One region of the Streptomyces sp. NPDC002537 genome, then DNA from elsewhere that is predicted to be linked to it. Evidence: riboswitches for the same ligand, from Rfam matches in the RefSeq annotation. Region 1 holds a riboswitch; the other holds the start of a gene.
What was found. A riboswitch is a leader RNA that binds a small molecule or an ion and turns the genes downstream of it on or off. The one in region 1 is predicted to bind cobalamin.
Positions count from the first base shown of each region.

Region 1 (3,873 bases):
ACGAGTCCTTGCCCACCGTCCCGAGGACCCCGCAGAGCAGGCAGAGGAAGGTGGCCGTACCCCAGACGCTGCGGTCCCGGGCCTCGTCGAGCACCTCGACCGGCCGGAACCACAGCCCGAATATGAGGCGGGGCCAGAGCAGTCTGCGCGGCCTCGCGGCCGGGAGCCGCGAGGAGGAGGAGACGGGTGCGGTGGGTGAGGGGGTCACAGGCATGCAGGCATTTTCCCTCACCGGCGGACCGGCCGACGGTGGCCGGCCCGCGGCGTGACGTGCCGTCAGGCAGGGGCGGGCTCCCTGGGGTCGGTGCCGGCGCCCGGCCCGGTGCCGGGTCCGGGGTCCGCGTCCGGGCCCTCGGGTCCGGTTCCGGTGTCGGGGTCCGGCGCGGTCAGGTACTCCTCGGAGACCTCCCGCGGCCCGAACGGCCACACCTGCTCGTGGCGCGCCCAGAGCACGAAGGCCACACAGCCCGCGCCGACCCAGGCGAGCGACCATTCGATGGGGTGCCTGCCGGGCGAGTTGCGGTCCGCGTAGCCGTAGATCACCAGCCAGCCCACGAGCGCGACCAGGCTCGGCAGCGGGTAGAGCCACATCCGGTACGGGCGCCGCAGCCCTGGCTGCCGGCGGCGCAGCACCGTCACGGCGACCACCTGCGCCAGTGCCTGCACGATCACCATGACGGTGGTCAGCAGCTGGATCAGGGTCGTCAGGTCCGTATGACGGCCGATCAGGAAGCCGACGGCGGTGATGGCGCCCATCGACGCCAGGCCGAGCACAGGGAAGTGGTGGCGCGGGTGCAGGCTGCCGAAGGAGCGGAAGAAGACCTTGTCGCGGGCGGCGTCGTAGGGCACGCGGGAGCCGCCGAGGAGGCCGGTGAGGACGGAGGCGACGGCGGTGACGAGGATCAGCACCGTGACGGTCCGCGCCGCCCCCTTGCCCCAGGCCGCCTCCAGCACCGCGGAGGCGACGGACGAGTGGGCCGTCGCGTTCTCGTCGAGCATCTGGCGCCAGGGGACGACCCCGAGGGTGCCGATCTGGAGCAGCAGATAGATCACCATGATGCCGAGGATGGAGTAGATGATGGCGCGCGGCATGGTGCGGCCGGGGCTCTTGATCTCGGCGCCCATGTAGGCGGCGGTGTTGTAGCCGAGATAGTCGTAGATGCCGATCGTCAGGCCCGCCGCGAAGCCCACCCAGAAATGATTGGTGGTCAGCTCGAAGGCGTGGGACGGGTAGGTGAAGGCCCGGTCGGGGCTGAAGTGGGTGAAGGCGGCGAGGATGACGAGGACGACCGAGGCGATCATCACGGCCCACAGCACCACGGTGAGTCTCGCGATGTTCTCGACCCGCCGCCACAGGGCCACCACGATCAGCAGGATGACCGCGAGACCGACGAGGTCCCCCGTCGTCCGCCCCATCTCCGGCCACAGATAGCCGAGGTACTGCACGAAGCCGACGATCCCGGTCGACATGCCGAGCGGGATGAACAGCATCGCCGTCCACACGAAGAGGAACGGCATCAGCTTGCCGCTGCGGTACTGGAACGCCTGCCGCAGATACACATAGCTGCCGCCCGCCCCCGGCAGCGAGGCCCCCAGCTCCGCCCAGATCAGCCCGTCCGCGAGGGCGAGCAGCGCGCCCGCGACGAATCCGATGACCGCCTGTGGCCCGCCGAACGCCGTCACCATCAAGGGGATGGTGACGAACGGTCCGATGCCGCACATCTGGCTCATGTTGATCGCGGTGGCCTGGAACAGCCCGATCCGGCGTACGAATCCGACCCGATGCTCCGGCTCTTGCCCGGTGTCTGCCATGGCGGTGCCCTCTCTCGTGCCGGACGGGGTACCCCGTCAACTGCACTGGTAGCACCGGTCCGCGGGGTGCGTCCAGCACCGGTGCCGGGTTGTCCACGCGCCCCTGCCGGACCTTTCGCGCAGCTGTGTAAACCGCCACTTCCTCGCCACAGGTGCCGGTCGGAGCGCTAAAGTGGCCCGGCCGTGGTGTTCGGGAAGACCGGTGAAGGACCCCTGTGGTCCCAGGCCGGAGCGGCCCTCGCCACTGTGATCGGGGAGTTACCGTCCCATTTCGCGCGCCACCCCCCACGGGAGCGCGGAGCCACTGGCCGCAGCCGGCTGCCGGGAAGGCGGGGACGGGCGCGAGCGAACCCGTAAGCCAGGAGACCGGCCACGGCATCTCACGAGAACATTCCACGAGGTGCTGGAGCGTGACCCGCAAATGACTCTGCCCACCGACATACCCGGGCCCGCCGACACGTCCGTCGGCACACCGTCCTCCTTCCGCTGGCGCCGCCAGGACACCGTCCGCACGGCCGGCCTGCTGGCCGTCATCGCCGCCCTGCACGTCGTCGCGTTCGGCGTGCTCTACCTGCTCGTCGTCCCCGACCACTACACCGTCGGCTCCAAGGCCTACGGCGTGGGGCTCGGCGTGACCGCCTACACCCTCGGCATGCGGCACGCCTTCGACGCCGACCACATCGCCGCCATCGACAACACCACCCGCAAGCTGATGGCCGACGGCAAACGCCCGGTCTCGGTCGGCTTCTGGTTCGCGCTCGGGCACTCCAGCGTGGTGGTCGTCATGACGCTGCTGGTCGCCGGCGGCACCCGGATCGCCGGGAAGATCATGGACGAGGGCTCCACCACCCACCAGACCCTCGGGGTCGTGGGCACCACCGTCTCCGGCGGCTTCCTCTACCTCATCGCCGCCCTCAACCTCGTCGCCCTCGCGGGCATCATGCGCATCTTCCGCGCGATGCGCGAGGGCCGCTACGACGAGGCGGAGCTGGAGGCGCAGCTGGACTCGCGGGGCTTCATGAACCGCATCCTCGGCCGGCTCACCCGCTCCATCACCCGCCCCGGCCAGATGTACCCGCTGGGCTTCCTCTTCGGGATCGGCTTCGACACCGCCACCGAGGTCACCCTGATGGTGATGGCGGGCAGCGGCGCGGCCGCCGGGCTGCCCTGGTACGCGATCCTCTGCCTGCCGCTGCTGTTCGCCGCCGGCATGAGCCTGTTCGACACCCTCGACGGCACGTTCATGAACTTCGCCTACCAGTGGGCGTTCTCCAACCCCGTCCGCAAGGTCTACTACAACCTCACCATCACCGGGCTGTCGATCGCCGTCGCCTTCCTCATCGGCACCATCGAACTCGTCACCGTGCTGCACGAGAAGCTCGGCATGAACGACGCGGTCACCGGCTGGATCTCCGGCCTCGACCTCGACAACGTCGGGTTCGTCATCGTCGGCCTGTTCGTCGTGGTCTGGGGCGCGGCCCTCGCCTACTGGCGCTTCGGCAGGGTCGAACAGCGCTGGGCGGCACGCGCGCCGTCCGCCACGACCGAGGGCTGAGGTCCTTACGGACCGGTGACGGGACGGCCCGTCGGGGGGCGCGGCACCGCCCGCGCCCCTAACGTCGGAGCCATGCGCGTACTCGTCACCGGAGGCGCGGGCTTCATCGGCTCGCACGTCGTCACCGCACTCACCGCCCGTGGGCACCAGCCCGTCGTCCTCGACGCGCTGCTGCCCGCGGCCCACCCCGAAGCACCGCCCCGGCCCCCCGGCGTCGAGTGGACCGAGGCCGACGTCCGCGACCGCGCGGCCGTGGCACGGGCCCTGCGGGGCGTCGACGCGGTCTGCCACCAGGCCGCGATGGTCGGCCTCGGCAAGGACTTCGCCGACGCCCCCGCCTACGTCGGCTGCAACGACCTCGGCACGGCCGTCCTCCTCGCGGAGATGGCCGCCGCGGGCGTCCGCCGCCTCGTGCTCGCCGGGTCCATGGTCGTCTACGGCGAGGGCCACTACGCGTGCCCCGCGCACGGCCCGGTGCGCCCCGGCCCCCGGACCGCCGCGGACCT
Region 1 is NZ_JBSFWT010000107.1:15,746-19,618, forward strand. It holds gene ACWD4A_RS31505 (YIP1 family protein) at 1-214, opposite strand, end outside; gene ACWD4A_RS31510 (APC family permease) at 277-1,812, opposite strand; cobalamin riboswitch at 1,980-2,201, shown strand; gene ACWD4A_RS31515 (HoxN/HupN/NixA family nickel/cobalt transporter) at 2,234-3,367, shown strand; gene ACWD4A_RS31520 (NAD-dependent epimerase/dehydratase family protein) at 3,440-3,873, shown strand, end outside.

Region 2 (3,873 bases), on a different contig from region 1:
CGACCTCCTCGACGGTCCACGTGTTCTTGATCGCGTCGCGGTAGCGGTCGTAGAAGTCCGGGTACCGCATCGGGCGCAGCGTGAGCTCGAAACCCGGGTCCAGCAGGTTCTTCTGAATTGAAGCTTCCGGCACGGAGTGCTGTCCTTCAGGGGTGGTGGTCGGGCGGCGGGCGGGCATTACTGGCAGGCCTCGCAGGACTCGGGGTTCTCAAGGGAGCAGGCGACGGCGTCGGCGTCGGGCACGGCCTGCTGCACGGGGACGGTGGCGGCGGCACCGGCGGAGCGCGCGATGCGGGTGGCCGGGCGCGAACGCAGGTAGTACGTCGTCTTGATGCCCTGCTTCCAGGCGTACGCGTACATCGAGCTGAGCTTGCCGATGGTGGGCGAGGCCATGAAGAGGTTCAGCGACTGGCTCTGGTCCAGGTACGGCGTACGGGCCGCGGCCATGTCGATCAGGGCGCGCTGCGGGATCTCCCAGGCGGTGCGGTAGAGGTCGCGGACCTCCTTGGGGATCCACTGCATGTCCTGGATCGAGCCGTTGGCGTCGGTCATCGCGTCCCGCGTGGTGCGGTCCCACACGCCGAGCTGCTTGAGGTCCTCCACCAGGTAGGTGTTGACCTGGAGGAACTCACCGCTGAGGGTCTCGCGCTTGAACAGGTTGGACACCTGCGGCTCGATGCACTCGTAGACGCCCGCGATGGACGCGATGGTGGCCGTCGGCGCGATGGCCAGCAGCAGCGAGTTGCGCATGCCGACCTCGGCGATGCGGGCGCGCAGCGCGGCCCAGCGGTCCGCCCACGCCTGCTCGGCGTTGGGGTAGTGGTCGGGGTGCAGCACGCCGCGCGCGGTGCGGGTCGCGGACCAGGCCGGGTGCGGGCCGTGCCGCTCGGCGAGGTCGGCGGACGCCTCGTACGCCGCGAGCATGATCCGCTCGGAGATCCGGGTGGACAGCTCCTTCGCCTCGGGGGAGTCGAAGGGCAGGCGGAGCCGGAAGAAGACGTCCTGGAGACCCATCAGGCCCAGGCCGACCGGACGCCAGCGGCTGTTGGAGTTCCCGGCCTGCTCGGTCGGGTAGAAGTTGATGTCCACGACACGGTCGAGGAAGGTCACGGCCGTACGGACCGTACGGTCGAGCTTCTCCCAGTCCATCTCGCCGTCGGCGCCCAGGTGCTGGGCCAGGTTGACCGAGCCGAGGTTGCAGACGGCCGTCTCGCCGTCGTCGGTGACCTCGAGGATCTCGGTGCAGAGGTTCGAGGAGTGGACGACCTTGCCGGGCTCGGCGGTCTGGTTCGCGGTGCGGTTGGACGCGTCCTTGAAGGTCATCCAGCCGTTGCCGGTCTGCGCGAGGGTGCGCATCATCCGGGAGTACAGCACGCGCGCCGGGATCTGCTTGACGGCCTTGCCCTCGGCCTCGTAGCGGCGGTACGCGGCGTCGAACTCGTCGCCGTACAGGTCGACCAGGTCGGGCGTGTCGGCCGGGGAGAACAGCGACCAGTCGGCGTCCGCCTCGACGCGGCGCATGAACTCGTCCGGGATCCAGTGCGCGGTGTTGAGGTTGTGCGTGCGGCGGGCCTCCTCACCGGTGTTGTCGCGGAGCTCCAGGAACTCCTCGATGTCCGCGTGCCAGGTCTCCAGGTAGACACAGGCCGCGCCCTTGCGCCGGCCGCCCTGGTTGACGGCCGCGACGGAGGCGTCGAGCGTGCGCAGGAACGGCACGATGCCGTTGGAGTGCCCGTTGGTGCCGCGGATCAGCGAGCCGCGCGAGCGGATGCGGGAGTAGGAGAGGCCGATGCCGCCCGCGTGCTTCGACAGGCGCGCCACCTGGTGGTAGCGGTCGTAGATCGAGTCCAGCTCGTCCAGCGGCGAGTCCAGCAGGTAGCAGGACGACATCTGCGGGTGGCGGGTGCCGGAGTTGAACAGTGTGGGGGAGGAGGGCAGGTACGAGAGGGTGCTCGTCAGCCCGTAGAGCTCGGCGACCTCCGCCAGGGCGCGCTCCGAGTGGTCCTCGGCGAGGCCGCAGGCCACGCGCAGCAGGAAGTGCTGCGGGGTCTCGATGACCTGCCGGGTGATCGGGTGGCGCAGCAGGTAGCGGCTGTGCAGGGTGCGCAGGCCGAAGTAGCCGAAGCGGTCGTCGGCGCCGTCGAGGAGGGCCGTGTCGACGAGCGCGTCCAGCCGCTCGGCGTGGGTCCGCACGAAGGCCGCGGTGTCGTCGGCGATCAGGCCCTCGCGGTGGCCCGTCGCGACGGAGGCGGCGAAGGAGGTGGCGCCCTGTCCGGCGGCCTCCTCGGCGATGGCGAGGGTGAGCAGCCGGGCCGCGAGCTTGGAGTACTCGGGCTCCTCGGCGATGAGACCGGCGGCGGCCTCGGTGGCCAGGGACCGCAGTTCGGCCTCGTCCGAACCCGCGCTGCGGCCGCGCAGCGCGGCGGCGGCGACCTTCCCGGGGTCGGTGGCGGGCAGATCGGCGGTGAGGTCGGTCAGGGTGCGCAGCAGCGCGGTCCCGGGGCCGCCGGTCGCTTCCGCGGACGTTGAGACCGGATCGGCGGGCGCGATGGTCACTGAGGCTCTCCCTCGCTCGGCAGAGGGCCGGGCGGGTGGCGCGCGACGGGCGCGTACGGGCATGCCTGACAGCACCAGGGCATGCTCGTAGCGTCCATCGACCCAACCCGCGAGGCCCGGACGAATACAAAACGCCCGTGCGGGGCCGGGACGGCTCAGCGGTGGGCGTGCTGTCGGCAGGTACTCGGACTCCTGCATGCGTCATTACGGCATACATGCACCGTTGCGGGACAGTTCCGGATTTCCACCGGATTCCCCTGCGACGACAGCGAGGACGAGCATACATCTAGTGCTGGCCGTCGCATGCACCACCACATGTTGTGTCGCGCGGTAATCGAGCGAGTCGAAATGTGCTAACGGGGCCTGGGGGTACGGGGGATGGCGAGGGCGCGGCGAAGGGCCGCCGCGCCCCTGTCGGGGGCGTGGCGGCCCTGGGAGACCCTCGGTGCCCGACGGCCCGCGGGAGGGGCTGCGGGGGCCCCGGAGGGTGGCTTCGGGGGCGACGGTGCCGGGGCGCCCCGTCGGGAGGACGGGTGCCGACAGCGCCGGGGCGCCCCGCAAGGGGCGCGGGGCTGCGTCGATATGCGGCTCCGCCGCGTGGGCGCGAGCAACCGCTGACGGGCCGCGGCCGCCGGGCTGTCGACGGTGCCGGGGCGCCCCGTAAGGGGCGCGGGGCTGTATCGATATGCGGCTCCGCCGCGTGGGCGCGAGCAACCGCAGACGACCCGCAGTCGCCGACCCGCGCCGCGGCCGAACGGCGCTTCGGCGCAGCGCGCGACGGCGGGCCGCCGGGCCGCCGGACGGAAGCGGCACCGGGTCCGGGCCCGGCCCGGGGCCCGGCCCCGGGGCTAATGCCCCGCCGTAGGCAGATCGCCCCGAACGCCGGCATCGCCGGCATCCGCCGTGTAGTCCGAGGCCGACGTCTCGTCGACACCGTCCGGCACCCGGAACGCCTTGAAGGCGAACGTCAGCACCACAGCCACGACCACATTGAGAACAAAGGCGGTAAGCCCGATATACCCCTTCTCCCCGATAAAGGGGATCAGGTTGGTATTCCCGAAATGATCCTGCGTGGCACTCGGCGTGTCATACGACCGCCATGTCCCGTACGCCATGCCCACCGCCCAGCCGGCCAGCAGCGCCCACCGGTGGAACCAGCGGGTGAAGAGCCCGCCGACGAGCGCCGGAACGGTCTGCAGGATCCAGATGCCGCCGAGCAGCTGGAAATTGATCGCGACCGTCTTGTCCATGGTGAGGACGAAGACCAGCGCGCCGACCTTCACCAGCAGCGAGGCCAGCTTGGAGACCTTCGCCTCG
Region 2 is NZ_JBSFWT010000017.1:15,385-19,257, reverse strand. It holds gene ACWD4A_RS10675 (ribonucleotide-diphosphate reductase subunit beta) at 1-70, opposite strand, end outside; gene ACWD4A_RS10670 (ribonucleoside-diphosphate reductase subunit alpha) at 178-2,556, opposite strand; adenosylcobalamin-variant (AdoCbl-variant) riboswitch at 2,727-2,825, opposite strand; gene mctP (monocarboxylate uptake permease MctP) at 3,405-3,873, opposite strand, start outside.
Region 2: linked by a shared signal. The riboswitch ahead of ACWD4A_RS10670 (ribonucleoside-diphosphate reductase subunit alpha) and the one ahead of ACWD4A_RS31515 (HoxN/HupN/NixA family nickel/cobalt transporter) in region 1 are both predicted to bind cobalamin.